DNA from 3 places in the Halopseudomonas phragmitis genome. Region 2 is predicted to be linked to each of the others. Evidence: predicted binding sites of a transcription regulator. Region 2 holds the regulator's gene; each other region holds the start of a gene.
The links. Region 2 encodes sigma-54, which starts transcription at its own class of promoters, with help from an activator protein. Its sites were predicted from a motif close to ANTGGCATNNANNTTGCTNT; they were not measured.

Region 1: glnA (glutamate--ammonia ligase) is a predicted target of sigma-54. The motif match lies at 3,206-3,225, and genes of this name have one in related genera.
Region 3: BVH74_RS15650 (CmpA/NrtA family ABC transporter substrate-binding protein) is a predicted target of sigma-54. The motif match lies at 3,124-3,143, and genes of this name have one in related genera.

Annotation. Positions count from the first base shown of each region.
Region 1 is NZ_CP020100.1:823,858-828,598, forward strand. It holds gene typA (translational GTPase TypA) at 1-1,355, opposite strand, end outside; gene thiI (tRNA uracil 4-sulfurtransferase ThiI) at 1,549-3,006, opposite strand; gene glnA (glutamate--ammonia ligase) at 3,320-4,723, shown strand.
Region 2 is NZ_CP020100.1:236,647-241,387, reverse strand. It holds gene pmbA (metalloprotease PmbA) at 1-137, shown strand, start outside; gene BVH74_RS01080 (HPr family phosphocarrier protein) at 160-432, opposite strand; gene rapZ (RNase adapter RapZ) at 435-1,292, opposite strand; gene ptsN (PTS IIA-like nitrogen regulatory protein PtsN) at 1,295-1,750, opposite strand; gene hpf (ribosome hibernation-promoting factor, HPF/YfiA family) at 1,769-2,077, opposite strand; gene BVH74_RS01060 (RNA polymerase factor sigma-54) at 2,168-3,664, opposite strand; gene lptB (LPS export ABC transporter ATP-binding protein) at 3,796-4,521, opposite strand; gene lptA (lipopolysaccharide transport periplasmic protein LptA) at 4,529-4,741, opposite strand, start outside.
Region 3 is NZ_CP020100.1:3,378,831-3,383,571, forward strand. It holds gene BVH74_RS15640 (TRAP transporter permease) at 45-2,636, shown strand; gene BVH74_RS15645 (universal stress protein) at 2,646-3,074, shown strand; gene BVH74_RS15650 (CmpA/NrtA family ABC transporter substrate-binding protein) at 3,256-4,473, shown strand; gene BVH74_RS15655 (ANTAR domain-containing response regulator) at 4,458-4,741, shown strand, end outside.

The DNA.
Region 1 (4,741 bases), 590 kb from region 2:
CGGAAGCCGATCAGGCCACGCGCCGGGATGGTGTATTCCAGGCGGATACGACCCTTGCCATCGGGGATCATGTTGGTCATGTCGCCCTTGCGCAGACCCATCTGTTCCATCACCGGACCCTGATGCTGCTCTTCGATGTCGATGGTGACGTTCTCGTAGGGCTCCTGCTTCTCGCCATCGACCTCAATGATCACCACTTCCGGACGGCCAACGGCCATCTCGAAGCCTTCGCGGCGCATGGTTTCGATCAGTACCGACAGGTGCAGTTCGCCACGACCGGAGACCTTGAACTTGTCCGGGCTGCCGGTATCTTCGACGCGCAGGGCGACGTTGTGCAGCAGCTCTTTCTCCAGACGCTCCTTGATGTTGCGGCTGGTAACAAACTTGCCTTCCTTGCCGGCGAACGGTGAGTCGTTGACCTGGAAGGTCATGCTCACGGTCGGCTGGTCAACGGTCAGCGGCGGCAGGGCCTCAACGGCGTTCTGGTCGCACAGGGTATCGGAGATAAACAGCTCGTCCATGCCGCTGACGCAGACGATATCACCGGCTTCGGCGCTTTCGACCTCAACCCGCTGCAGACCGTGGTGGCCCATGATCTTGAGGATACGACCGTTGCGCTTCTTGCCGTCGGCACCGATGGCGGTAACCGGCGAGTTGGCCTTGATCCGGCCACGGGCGATACGGCCAATGCCGATAACGCCAAGGAAGCTGTTGTAGTCGAGCTGGGAGACTTGCATCTGGAACGGACCGTCCAGATCAACGCTGGGCGCCGGCACATGGTCGACGATGGCCTGGAACAGGGCGTCCATGTTGTCATCCATGGCTTCATGGTCAAGGCCGGCGATGCCGTTCAGGGCGCTGGCGTAGACAATCGGGAAGTCCAGTTGCTCGTCGGTCGCGCCAAGATTGTCGAACAGGTCGAAAATCTGATCAATGACCCAGTCCGGACGGGCGCCGGGACGGTCGATCTTGTTGACTACCACGATCGGACGCAGGCCGGCCTTGAACGCCTTCTGGGTGACGAAACGGGTCTGCGGCATGGGGCCGTCCTGGGCGTCGACCACCAGCAGTACCGAGTCGACCATGCTCATCACGCGCTCTACCTCGCCACCGAAGTCGGCGTGGCCGGGGGTGTCGACGATGTTGATGTTGTAGCCGTTCCACTTCAGGGCGGTGTTCTTGGCCAGGATGGTAATACCGCGCTCCTTTTCCTGGTCGTTGGAGTCCATCACCCGCTCGCCTTCGGCTTCCTTGCGATCCAGGGTGCCAGACAGCTTGAGCAGCTTGTCAACCAGTGTGGTCTTGCCGTGGTCAACGTGGGCGATGATGGCGATGTTGCGGAGATTCTCGATCACTGTGAACGTCCTGATGGCGCGGCCGATGGCCCGCGGAAAGAAAAAAGAGGCGGGCATTATACAGACCTGGACATGACAGTGTATGTTTTTTGTGCAGCGACCGGATGGATTGCCACGCCGCTATGCGGCTCGCAATGGCGAAGTGCAGTACAGCGGCGCTCCGCTGCGCGCTCGCAATGACGACTGGCGAGCCTCAGCTCTTGGCTGGCCGCAGCACCCGTACATGGCCGTGCCCGGAGTCGAGCAGATTCTGCGCGTGCATCTGGCTCATCACGCCCTTGTCGCAGTACAGCAGATAGATTCGCGCCGGGTCGAGCCTGGGGAACTGGCTGCTCAGTTCAAAGAACGGAATGGCCTTGACCTCGACATCGGGCAACACCAGCGGGCTGAGTTCCTGCTCGTCGGGGTGACGGATGTCGATCACCACCTGACCAGCCAGCGCCTGACTGACGACCTCGACATCGGCGATGCCTTCCATCGGCTCGCCAAGCTGGTCGCAATCGGTAGAGCGTGCCTGGGCAACCGCCGCATCGAGCACACTGAAGTCGAACTTGGCTTCGGCCTCTTCAACCCGGGCCCGGGTGGTATAGATGGCCGGGCTGACCGAGATCACCCCGCAGTACTCGGGAATGCTGCTGCTCAGCGCGTCAGTCCCGATTCGCCGGGCGGTGTTGATGATCTCGACCTTGCTGGTCGCGATCAGCGGCCGCAGTACCAGCCGTTCAATCGCCCGGTCGATCACCGCCAGATTCGGCAGAGTCTGGCTGGCCACCTGGGCGATCGCCTCGCCGGTCACCAGCGCATGGAAACCCAGTTGGCTGGCGACCTGATCGGCGGCGCGCAGCATCATTCGCTTGAGCACCACGCCCATCTGACTGTCATCGACATTCTTGAGGATTTCCGCCACTACGCCCTCGAACGGCACGCTGATGAAGCGCAACCGGTGGCTGGAAGCATAACGCTGCCAGAGGTGATGGGCGATCTGCCGCACGCCCAGCTCGTGGGCCCGTCCGCCCATGTTGAAGAAGATGAAGTGCGGCAACAGTCCGCGCTGCAACATCTGGTAGCTGGCCACGGTGGAGTCAAAGCCGCCGGACATCAGGCTCAACACCGGCTCCATGGTCCCCAGCGGGAAACCGCCCATGCCTTCATGCCGGGCCTGAATCAGGAACACCCGATCATGGCGAATCTCGACCCGCACCCAGACATCCGGCGATTTGAGCGATACCCCGGCCGCACCACAGCGCTCGAACAGCTCGCCGCCGAGATAGGCCGCAACATCCTGGGAACTGAACCCATGGTGCCCCACACGCTTGCAACGCACCCCGAACACCTTGCCGCGCAATTGCTCGGCGTGCACCAGAACGCAGCGCTCGGCCAACTCTTCCAGGCTGGTCAGCGGGTAATCGTGAACCTCGAGGATATGCGAGATGCCCGGCGTGTGCTGCAGACAGTCGATCACCCGCGCTTGCAGTTGCGGATTCTGACCGGTGCTGACCTCCAGGCTGTCCCAGGTGCCGTTGACCCGGGCCTCGGGATCGATGCGCGGTAGCAACACCCGCAGATTGCCCTTGAGCTGGCGCACGAAGCGCTTGCGCACCGGCTTGGTCTTGATGGTGATCTCGGAGAAAAATTTGATGATCAATTTCATGGGAAAGATGCAGGCTGCGCAAAAGCGGCGCATTATACCCCGGCCCGGCGCCGGCTGCAGGATAACCGACGACGAGCATTCGCACCATTTTGGTGCCTATACTAGACTCGATGCACCGTATCCGTGCACCTTTCAAGTGCACTTTTTCGTTGCGCCAGACAAAAGCCGCTTGGCACGGGGCTTTGCGCCAATGCTCCGAAATGGCACACCTTTTGCTCTCTTGTAACGCAAGCGGATTCGCGGACGTTTTCCGCTCTGATTGAAAGGCGCCTGACCCAAAGGGTCCGGCAAATGATTCCCCGTGGAGGAAACCATGTCGAAAGCGATTCAACTGATCAAAGAATTCGAAGTGAAGTGGGTTGACCTGCGCTTCACCGATAGCAAAGGCAAGCAGCAGCACGTCACCATCCCGGCCCGCGATGTCAACGATGACTTCTTCGAAGACGGCAAGATGTTTGACGGCTCCTCCATTGCCGGCTGGAAAGGCATCGAAGCCTCCGACATGATCCTCATGCCCGATGACGAGACCTCGGTTCTGGACCCGTTCACCGAAGAGCCGACCCTGATCATCGTCTGCGACATCATCGAGCCCTCCACCATGCAGGGCTACGAGCGCGACCCGCGCGGCATCGCCAAGCGCGCCGAAGAGTACCTGAAGTCCACCGGTATCGGTGACACTGTATTCGTTGGTCCAGAGCCTGAGTTCTTCATCTTCGACGAAGTCAAATACAAGTCCGACATCTCCGGCTCGATGTTCAAGATCATCTCCGAGCAGGGTTCCTGGAACACCGATGCCGACTTCGAAACCGGTAACAAGGGCCACCGTCCGGGCGTCAAGGGCGGCTATTTCCCGGTGCCGCCGGTCGATCACGACCACGAAATCCGTACCGCCATGTGTAATGCCATGGAAGAAATGGGCCTGACCATCGAAGTGCACCACCACGAAGTGGCCACTGCCGGTCAGAACGAAATCGGCGTGCTGTTCAACACCCTGGTGAAGAAAGCCGACGAAGTACAGACCCTGAAGTACTGCGTACACAATGTAGCCGACGCCTACGGCAAGACCGCTACCTTCATGCCCAAGCCGCTGTACGGTGACAACGGTTCCGGTATGCACGTACACATGTCTATCGCCAAAGACGGCAAGAACACCTTCGCCGGCGAAGGCTACTCCGGCCTGTCCGACACCGCCCTGTACTTCATCGGCGGTATCATCAAGCACGGCAAGGCCCTGAACGCCTTCACCAACCCGTCGACCAACTCCTACAAGCGCCTGGTTCCGGGCTTCGAAGCTCCGGTCATGCTGGCCTACTCGGCCCGCAACCGTTCAGCCTCGATCCGTATTCCGTATGTATCCAGCCCGAAAGCCCGCCGCATCGAAGCTCGCTTCCCGGATCCGGCTGCCAACCCCTACCTGGCCTTCGCTGCGCTGCTGATGGCTGGCCTGGACGGCATCCAGAACAAGATCCACCCTGGCGATGCCGCTGACAAGAACCTGTACGACCTGCCGCCGGAAGAGGCCAAGCAGATCCCGCAGGTCTGCGGCAGCCTGAAGGAAGCTCTGGAAGCGCTGGACGCTGACCGCGAGTTCCTGACCAAGGGCGACGTGTTCACCAACGAGTTCATCGACGCCTACATGGAGCTGAAGGCCGCCGAGGAAATCAAGGTTCGCACCTTCGTTCACCCGCTGGAATACGACCTGTACTACAGCGTCTGAACCCGGCTGCGATACCGT
Region 2 (4,741 bases):
TCAAGGAGGTCACCATTGCCGGTAATCTGCGCGATATGTTCCGTCAATTGCGCTGTGTTGGCAGCGATGTGGAGCGGCGCGGCAACTATCTGACCGGGAGCTGGTTGGTGGATGGGATGACGGTGGGCGGCGCGTAGGCCCCGGCTTCAGTGCCTGAATCTATTCACCCTCGCCAAAATAATCATTGATCAGGGCCAGCAGTTCTTCCATAGCCTGCTCGGCCTGTTCTCCTTCGCAGGTGATGCTGACTTCGCTGCCTTTGCTGGCGGCGAGCATCATCACTTGCATGATGCTTTTGCCATCGACCTGGCTTTGTTCATTCTGACCGATTTTTACCTGGCAGCCGTAGCGGCTGGCGACGCCGACGAATTTGGCGGCTGCGCGGGCGTGCAGGCCGAGTTTGTTGATGATTTGAACGCGGGTAGTCGGCATGGTCAGGGCAGGTCGCGATGACGGAGGATAAGGTTGTTGGTGCTGGTGTCGCCCAGTTCCCGGGCCAGACGTTCGGCCAGGTAGACCGAGCGGTGGTGGCCGCCGGTGCAGCCGATAGCGATGGTCATGTAGCTGCGCTCGCCGGCGGCATAGCGCGGCAGCCATTTTTGCAGGAACTGGAAGATGTCCTGGTACATTTCCTGAACATCCGGCTGGGCCTCAAGGAACTCGCAGACCGGCTGGTCCTTGCCCGAATAGGGCCGCAGGTCAGGATTCCAGTACGGGTTGGGCAGGCAGCGCACGTCAAAAACCAGGTCGGCATCGACCGGCACGCCGCGTTTGAAACCAAATGACTGAATCAGAATCGAGGGCTGCTTGGCATCGCTGCCGAGCAGCCGCTGCTTGAGCTGTTCGCGCAGCTGATAGAGGGTCAGGTGGCTGGTGTCGATCTTGAGATCGGCCAGGTCGATGATCGGCTCAAGCAGGCGCAGTTCTTCGGCGATGGCCTCGGCCAGCGAGTGGCTGCTGTCGGTCAGAGGGTGTTTGCGCCGGGTCTCGGAGAAGCGCTTGATCAGCACTTCGTCGGTGGCGGCAAGGAACAGAATATCGCAGCGAATGCCGGCGTCACGGACCTGCTTGAGCAACTCGGGGAAGCGCCGCAGGTCGCTGGGCAGGTTGCGCGCATCGATGCTGATTGCCACCTTGGGCAGGTTCAGCTCGGTGTTGTTGGCTTCCTTGGCCAGCTCTGGCAGCAGGCCGGCTGGCAAGTTGTCGATGCAGTAGTAGCCGTTGTCTTCCAGCAGGTGTAGGGCGGTACTCTTGCCTGAGCCGGAACGGCCACTGACCACAACCAGACGCATGTTTAGCTCCCGTCGCTGCCGACCATTGTCTGGTACAGGCTGCTGGCGTCCGGAGCCTTGCGCAGTGCTTCGCGCAGCTCGGCCTGGTCAAGCTTTTCGGCCAGCATCTTGAGAATCTGCAGGTGTTGCTCGGTGGCTTCCTGGGGGACCAGCAATACGAAAATCAGGTCTACCGGTTCGCCGTCCAGAGCGTCGTAATCGATCTTGCTTTCCAGTTGCAGCAAGGCGCCAACGGCCTGTTCGCAGCCGGTGAGCCGACAGTGGGGAATGGCGATGCCGTGGCCGAAGCCGGTCGAACCCAGCTTTTCCCGGGCAATCAGGTTTTCGTAGATAGTGTCGGCGTCGAGGTCGGTGTGCTGGGCAATCAGCTTGCCGATCAGCTCCAGCACACGTTTCTTCGAGCCCCCTTGCACACCGGAGAAGGTGCGCTCGGGGGTCAGTATGTGGGTTATTTGCATGACTCTGTTGGGCCGGGATTAACGGTCGTTGGCGCCTTGTTGGCGATCCAGGTGTTTTTCCTTGTGCTTGATCAGCTGCCGGTCGAGCTTGTCGGTAAGCAAATCAATCGCTGCATACATATCCGTGTGCTCGGCGTTGGCGACCACTTCGCCCCCGGCGATGTGCAGGGTGGCTTCGACCTTCTGGCGCAGCTTCTCGACTTCCAGGGTCACCTGAACATTGGTGATCCTGTCGAAGTGCCGCTCAAGGCGGGCCATTTTTTCGTTGATGTAGTCGCGCAGGGATTCGGTGACGTCGAGTTGATGACCGCTAATGTTTAGTTGCATACGGCTTCTCCTGGTTGGCTGTTGTTACCGGGTACCGGTGTGGTACCCATGTTGCCACTTGTTACTACCGAATTCATTGATCTGTATGGGTTAAACCAAACGCTTTCGTTCGCTCGACGGGGCGATGTTCAATGACTCGCGATACTTTGCGATGGTCCGTCGGGCTACGTGGATCCCCTGTTCTTCAAGTAAACCAGCGATCTTGCTGTCGCTCAATGGTTTCTTCGGGTTTTCCGCTGCAACCAGCTTTTTGATCAGTGCCCGGATAGCGGTGGAGGAGAACTCGCCGCCCTCGCTGGTACTGACGTGGCTGGAGAAAAAGTACTTCAGCTCGAAGATTCCGCGCGGGGTATGCATGTATTTCTGGGTGGTGACCCGCGAGATGGTCGATTCATGCATGCCTACCGCTTCGGCGATGTCGTGCAGGACCAGAGGCTTCATGGCTTCTTCGCCGTGCTCGAGGAACCCGCGCTGATGCTCGACGATCTGGCTGGCAACTTTCATCAGGGTTTCGTTGCGGCTCTGCAGGCTCTTGATGAACCAGCGGGCTTCCTGCAGGTGGTTGCGCAGGTAGGTGTTGTCTTCGCTGCTGTCGGCTCGGCGTACCATCGAGGCGTAGTGGCCGTTGACCCGGACCTTGGGCACGGCATCCTGGTTCAGTTCGACGATCCAGCGCTGGTTGTCGCGCCGCACGATCACGTCGGGGATCACGTATTCCGGCTCGCCAGAGGCGATTTCCGCGCCTGGGCGCGGGTTCAGGGTCTGGATCAGGGCGATGACCACCCGCAACTGGTCTTCCTTGAGCCGGGTGCGGCGCATCAACTGGGCAAAGTCGCGGTTGCCGAGCAGTTCCAGGTGATCCTTGACCACCTTCATCGCCTGTTCGAGCAGTGGGGTGTCGCTTGGCAACTGGCGCAGTTGCAGCAGCAGGCATTCGCTCAGGTCGCGGGCGGCAATGCCGACCGGTTCGAATTGCTGAATGCGGTGCAGGACCATTTCGACCTCGTCCAGTTCGATCTCCAGTTCCGGATCGAAGGAGGCCAGAATCTCTTCAAGGGTTTCTTCAAGATAGCCGTCGGCGTTGATCGCATCGATCAGGGCCGTGGCGATCATGCGGTCGGTATCGGACATCGGCAGCAGGTTGAGCTGCCATTCCAGGTGGCTCTGCAGGGTTTCGCCGGTGCCGGTGCGCGAGGTGTAGTCCCAGTCTTCGTCATCGTTGCTGGGCAGTGAGCTGGCCGAAGTCTGGTAGACATCTTCCCATTGGGTATCGACCGGCAGCTCGTTGGGGATCTGTTCGTTCCAGTTGCCTTCGTCGTCGCTGTGCGGGCTGATGGAGTCAAGCTCGACTGGCTCGGGCAGAGTGACTGCTGGTGCGTCGTCGCTGTCGAGGCCGTTTTCCTGGCTGGCGCTGGGATAGTCGTCATCGCCATCGTCGGCCATTTCCAGCAGCGGATTGGCCTCCATGGCCTCTTGAACCTCTTGTTGAAGATCGAGGCTGGATAGCTGGAGTAGTCGAATGGCCTGCTGCAGCTGAGGGGTCATGGTCAGCTGCTGCCCCATCTTGAGGACGAGCGTGGGTTTCATTGTTTGGCGAAATACCTTATGCGCTGAGTCTAACCATTCCGAGGCCAGGCCCACCCTCCCTGTCGGCCTGTGCGGCGGGTGTTAACCAATAAACCGTACAGGCCTCTAGCATGCCTGAAATGTGTGCGCTTTTACAGGCGGAAGGTGTGCCCAAGATAGACATCTTTGACCAACTGGTTGGACAGCACAGCTTCAGCGTCACCTTCAGCGATGATATGGCCGTCGTTGACAATATAGGCCTTGTCGCAGATGTCGAGAGTTTCGCGCACATTGTGGTCGGTGATCAGCACGCCGATCCCCTTGTCACGCAAATGCTGGATGATCTGTTTGATGTCGTTGACCGAAATCGGATCGACCCCGGCGAAAGGTTCGTCAAGCAGTACGAACTTGGGTTCGCTGGCCAGGGCCCGGGCGATTTCGGCGCGGCGGCGCTCGCCGCCGGACAGGCTCATGCCCTTGGTGTCGGCCAGGTGGTGAATGTGGAACTCGCGCAGCAGGGCGTCGAGTTTGCCCAGCCGGCCCTTGCGGTTCAGGTCTTTGCGGGTTTCCAGAATCGCCATGATGTTGTCGGCTACCGACAGCTTGCGGAAGATCGAGGCTTCCTGGGGCAGATAGCCGATCCCCTGACGGGCGCGGCCGTGCATTGGCAGGGCGGTGATGTCCTTGCCGTCGATCAGGATATGCCCTTCGTCGGCCTTTACCAGTCCGACGATCATGTAGAAGCTGGTGGTCTTGCCGGCGCCATTGGGGCCCAGCAGGCCGACGATCTCGCCGCTGTTGATGGTGACCGAGATATCCCGGACCACCTTGCGGGCCTTGTAGGCCTTGGCCAGGTGGCGCGCCTCTAGGGTTGTCATGGCTGGCTTACTCGCTGCGTCTGCGCGGCTGAATGATGATTTCGATGCGTTCGTCGCCACTGGCGCTGGGGCCGCTGGCGCCCGGTGCCCGGCCGGCATCGACTACCTGGCGCTGAATGTCATAAGTGACGTATTCGCCGCGGAAGGTGTTGCTGTCCTGTTCGAGGAAGGCCTGCTCGATCAGGATGATGCGTTCGACATCGGCGTGATATTCGATGGT
Region 3 (4,741 bases), 890 kb from region 2:
CGTTCGTTTGAACCGTTCAAAAAATCAGAAGAAAAGTGCCTGTCATGAGTGAACCGAGTACCAAACGGGAAGACCTCAACACTGAACTGGAAGACCTGGTCGCCACCAGCGACACGGGTGCACGCAAACCCCGGGGGATCCCCGGCAAATTGCTTGTCAGCATTGCGGCCGCCTGGTCGCTTTTTCAATTATGGATTTCCTCGCCGCTGCCGTTCATGGTCGGCTTCGGCGTGTTTAACAGCACCGAAGCTCGCTCCATTCACCTGGCTTTCGCGGTGTTCCTGGGCTTCATGGCCTTCCCCGCCTTCAAGCGTTCCCCCCGTGACCGGGTACCGCTGCTGGACTGGATTCTGGCGCTGCTGGCTGCGTTCTGCGCAGCCTATCTGTTTCTGTTCTACACCGACCTGGCCCGCCGCCCGGGCAGCCCGACCCAGGTCGATGTAATAGTCGCCGTCACTGGTCTGGTGCTGCTGCTGGAGGCCACCCGCCGGGCGCTGGGGCCGCCGTTGATGATCGTCGCCCTGGTGTTCATCGTCTATTCGCTGGCCGGCCCGCACATGCCGGGGATTCTGGCGCACCGGGGCGTGAGCCTGGAGGCGCTGACCAACCATCAATGGCTCACCACCCAAGGGGTATTCGGGATTGCCCTGGGGGTGTCGACCAGTTTCGTGTTTCTGTTCGTGCTGTTCGGCTCACTGCTGGATAAGGCTGGTGCCGGCAATTACTTCATCAAGGTAGCCTTCTCGCTGCTTGGTCACTACCGAGGCGGGCCGGCCAAGGCAGCCGTAGTGGCCTCGGGCATGACCGGGCTGATCTCCGGCTCCTCGATCGCCAATACCGTGACCACCGGCACCTTCACCATCCCAATGATGAAGCGGGTTGGCTTCCCGGCGGAAAAGGCCGGCGCAGTCGAGGTGGCGTCATCGGTCAATGGCCAGATCATGCCGCCGGTCATGGGCGCCGCCGCCTTTCTGATGGTCGAGTATGTCGGCATTTCCTATGTCGAAGTGATCAAGCATGCCTTCCTGCCGGCGCTTATTTCCTATATCGCCCTGGTCTACATCGTCCACCTGGAAGCGATGAAGGCCGGCATGCAGGGGCTGCAGAGCAGCAATCCGCAGCGCCCGCTGCTGCGCAAGCTGATCGGTTTTCTCACCGGCCTGCTGTTGCTCATGGGGCTGTCGTTTGCGGTCTATTACGGACTGGGCTGGCTCAAGCCGCTGCTCGGCGACGCCGCCAGCTGGGTAATTGCCGGTGGCCTGGCAGTGGTTTATGTCAGTCTGTTGAAACTCGGCGCACGCTATCCGGAACTGGAGCTGGACGACCCCAACTCGCCAGTGGTCAAACTGCCGCAGACCAAGCCTACGGTAATGTCCGGGCTGCACTACATCCTGCCGGTCATCGTGCTGATCTGGTGCTTGATGGTCGAGCGCCTGTCACCCGGCCTGTCGGCCTTCTGGGCCACGGTGTTCATGATTGCCATCATCCTTACCCAGCGCCCGCTGATGGCTCTGTTCCGAGGACGCAGCAAGGTGGTCAACGACCTGCTGCACGGCCTGGATGATCTTTGGCAGGGTCTGGTATCAGGCGCGCGCAACATGATCGGCATCGGTATTGCCACTGCTACCGCCGGGATCATCGTCGGTGCGGTATCGCAGACCGGGGTCGGTCTGGTACTGGCCGACCTGGTGGAAATCCTGTCGATGGGCAACCTGATGCTGATGCTGGTACTGACGGCTGTGCTCAGTCTGATTCTCGGTATGGGCCTGCCAACCACCGCCAACTACATCGTGGTCTCGGCCCTGCTGGCACCGGTGATCGTCACCCTCGGCCAGCAGAACGGTCTGATCGTACCGCTGATCGCCGTACATCTGTTCGTGTTCTATTTCGGCATTATGGCTGACGTTACCCCTCCCGTAGGATTGGCCTCATTCGCAGCAGCGGCAGTGTCCGGCGGCGACCCCATCCGCACCGGCTTTCAGGCCTTCTACTACAGCCTGCGTACTGCGGCGTTACCATTCCTGTTCATCTTCAACACCGACCTGCTGCTGATCAACGTCGACTTCTGGCACGGGATACTGATCTTCATCGTCGCGACCATCGCCATGCTGATCTTCGCCGCTGCGACCCAGGGCTGGCTATTGGTACGCAGCCGCTGGTACGAAAATCTGCTATTGCTGCTGGTGGCCTTCACCCTGTTCCGCCCGGGGTTCTGGATGGACATCATTCATGATCCCTACGAGTCGGTGCCACCGGCGCAATTGGCCGAAGTGCTGAACCGGGTCGATGACAACAGTTACCTGCGCATGCAAGTGGCTGGTGAAGACGATATCGGCAACCCCCGTACTTTCTTCCTGCTGGTCCCGGTACCCGACGGCACTGACGGCCAGGAGCGGCTGGATAACCTGGGCTTGGGTCTGATTCAGGAAGATGAACGCACTCTGGTCGATATGGTCAACTTCGGTAGCCTGGCCGCGGAACTGGGTTTCCAGTTCGATCAGGAAATCATCGAGGTCATGGCCCCGGTTGATCGCTGGGCCAAGGAATGGATGTGGATACCGGGCTTCCTGCTATTTGGGCTGATTGTCGGCCTGCAATGGCTGCGCCAGCGTGCCCATGCCCCGGCACTGCCCTGAGGAGGATGCATGTACAACAAGATCCTGTTACCCATCGATCTTAACCACAAGGCCTCCTGGGACCGCGCCCTGCCGACCGCACTAGTGCTGTGCAAAACCTATGACGCTTCGCTGCATGTGGTCACGGTGATGCCTGATTTCGGCCTGCCACTGGTAGGCGGCTTCTTTCCCAAGGAGTTCACCGATCAGGCAAAGAAAGCCCTGACCGACCAGTTCAAAGAGTTCATCAAGGAGCATGTGCCCAAGGACATCAAGGTCCAGCGCATTGTGGTTGACGGCAAGCCCTATGAGGCCATTCTGCGGGTCTCGAAGAAGCTCAACGTCGACCTGATCGTCATGGCCTCACACAAACGCAAGCGTCTGGAGGAGTACCTGCTCGGCACCAACGCCATGCGGGTGGTCCAGCAGTCGAAGAAGTCGGTGATGATCGTGCGTTAAAGAAGCGCTGGTTAATTGCGTAGCCCGGTTGGCGCTGACCTGCTCTGGACCCGGCACGCACCTTGCTTGCTTCTCGACAGGGCATCAATGGCGATGCCCATTAACGACAACGGCGTCGTGCTGACAGATCGGTAATACCGAGGCTGCGGCACGGCGTTTTTTATTGCCTGTGGAACATGACATGCAAACGGATACCCCAAAGCAGTCCGACCCTCTGGCCTGGGTTGCGGGCAACGACGCCCCGGAAAAACCGGTACTCAACATCGGTTTTATGCCCTTGACCGACTCAGCTTCGCTGATTGTTGCCGCCACCCAGGGATTTGCCCAGCAATACGGCCTAAGCATCAACCTCAAACGACAAAATTCCTGGGCAAGCTTGCGTGACAGGCTGCTCAGCGGTGAACTGGATGCCGCTCAGGGCCTGTACGGCCTGGCCTATGGCATTCACTTGGGGCTGGGTTGCCCTGCCACCCCCATGGCGGTGCTCATGGGGCTGAACCAGAACGGCCAGAGCATCAATCTGTCACGCGCAATGCTTGAGACCGGCGTGACCAGCGGTGAGGCACTGGCGCGCAAAGCGCACCACGATGGGGCAAAATTGCGTCTGGCACAGACCTTCCCCACCGGCACCCATGCCATGTGGCTGTATTACTGGCTGGCCGCCCACGGCGTCCACCCGCTGCGCGATGTCGAGACCCTGGTGGTGCCTCCTTCGCAGATGGTCGAGCACCTGCGAGCTGGACGTATCGACGGTTTCTGTGCCGGCGAGCCCTGGGGCGCCTGCGCGATTGCCGAAGGGATGGGCTTCACCCTGGCGACCAGTCAGTCAATCTGGCCGGATCATCCGGAGAAAGTGCTATGCACCACCGCTGCATTCGCCGAACAGTACCCTAACACCGCCCGCGCCCTGGTCATGGCTCTGCTCGATGCCAGTCGGTTCATTGATGAAAACGCTGCCAATCGCGCCGGTACCGCGCAACTGATCAGCGCCAGCGAGTATGTCGACGCTCCCCTGGGTGCCCTGCTCCCACGTTTTCAAGGAGAGTATGATGACGGTAACGGGCGAGTCTGGCAGGATAGCCACCCGCTGCGTTTCCATGCTGGCGGTGCGGTCAACCAGCCCTACCTGTCCGACGGCATCTGGTTCATGACCCAGTTCCGGCGCTGGGGCCTGTTGCGCCACGATCCTGACTATCTGGCCGTGGCTCGTCAGGTTCAGCAGACCGGCCTGTATCATGAGGCAGCCTCGGCGCTGGGCATTGCAACAGCCCCTGGCGACATGCGCAGCGCCTGCTTGATGGACGGCATAGACTGGGACGGTAGTAACCCCCATGACTATGCCCATGGTTTCAAGCTTCATGCCCTGAGTGATGACAAGACGTTATGCGAATCCTGCTGATCAACGATACCGCCCGCAAGGTCGGTCGCCTGAGCGAGGCACTGCGAGACGCCGGGTTCGAGGTGTTCGACGAATCCGGCCTGTCAATCGACCTGCCGGCCCGGGTGCAGAGCTGCAAGCCGGATGTCATTCTGATCGACAGTGACTCTCCCGGACGCGACGTACTGGAACAACTATGCCTGGTCAGTCGCGACCAGCCCAAGCCGATCGTCATGTTCACCGACGAACAGGACCCGGCCATCATGCGCCAGGCCATTCAGGCCGGGGT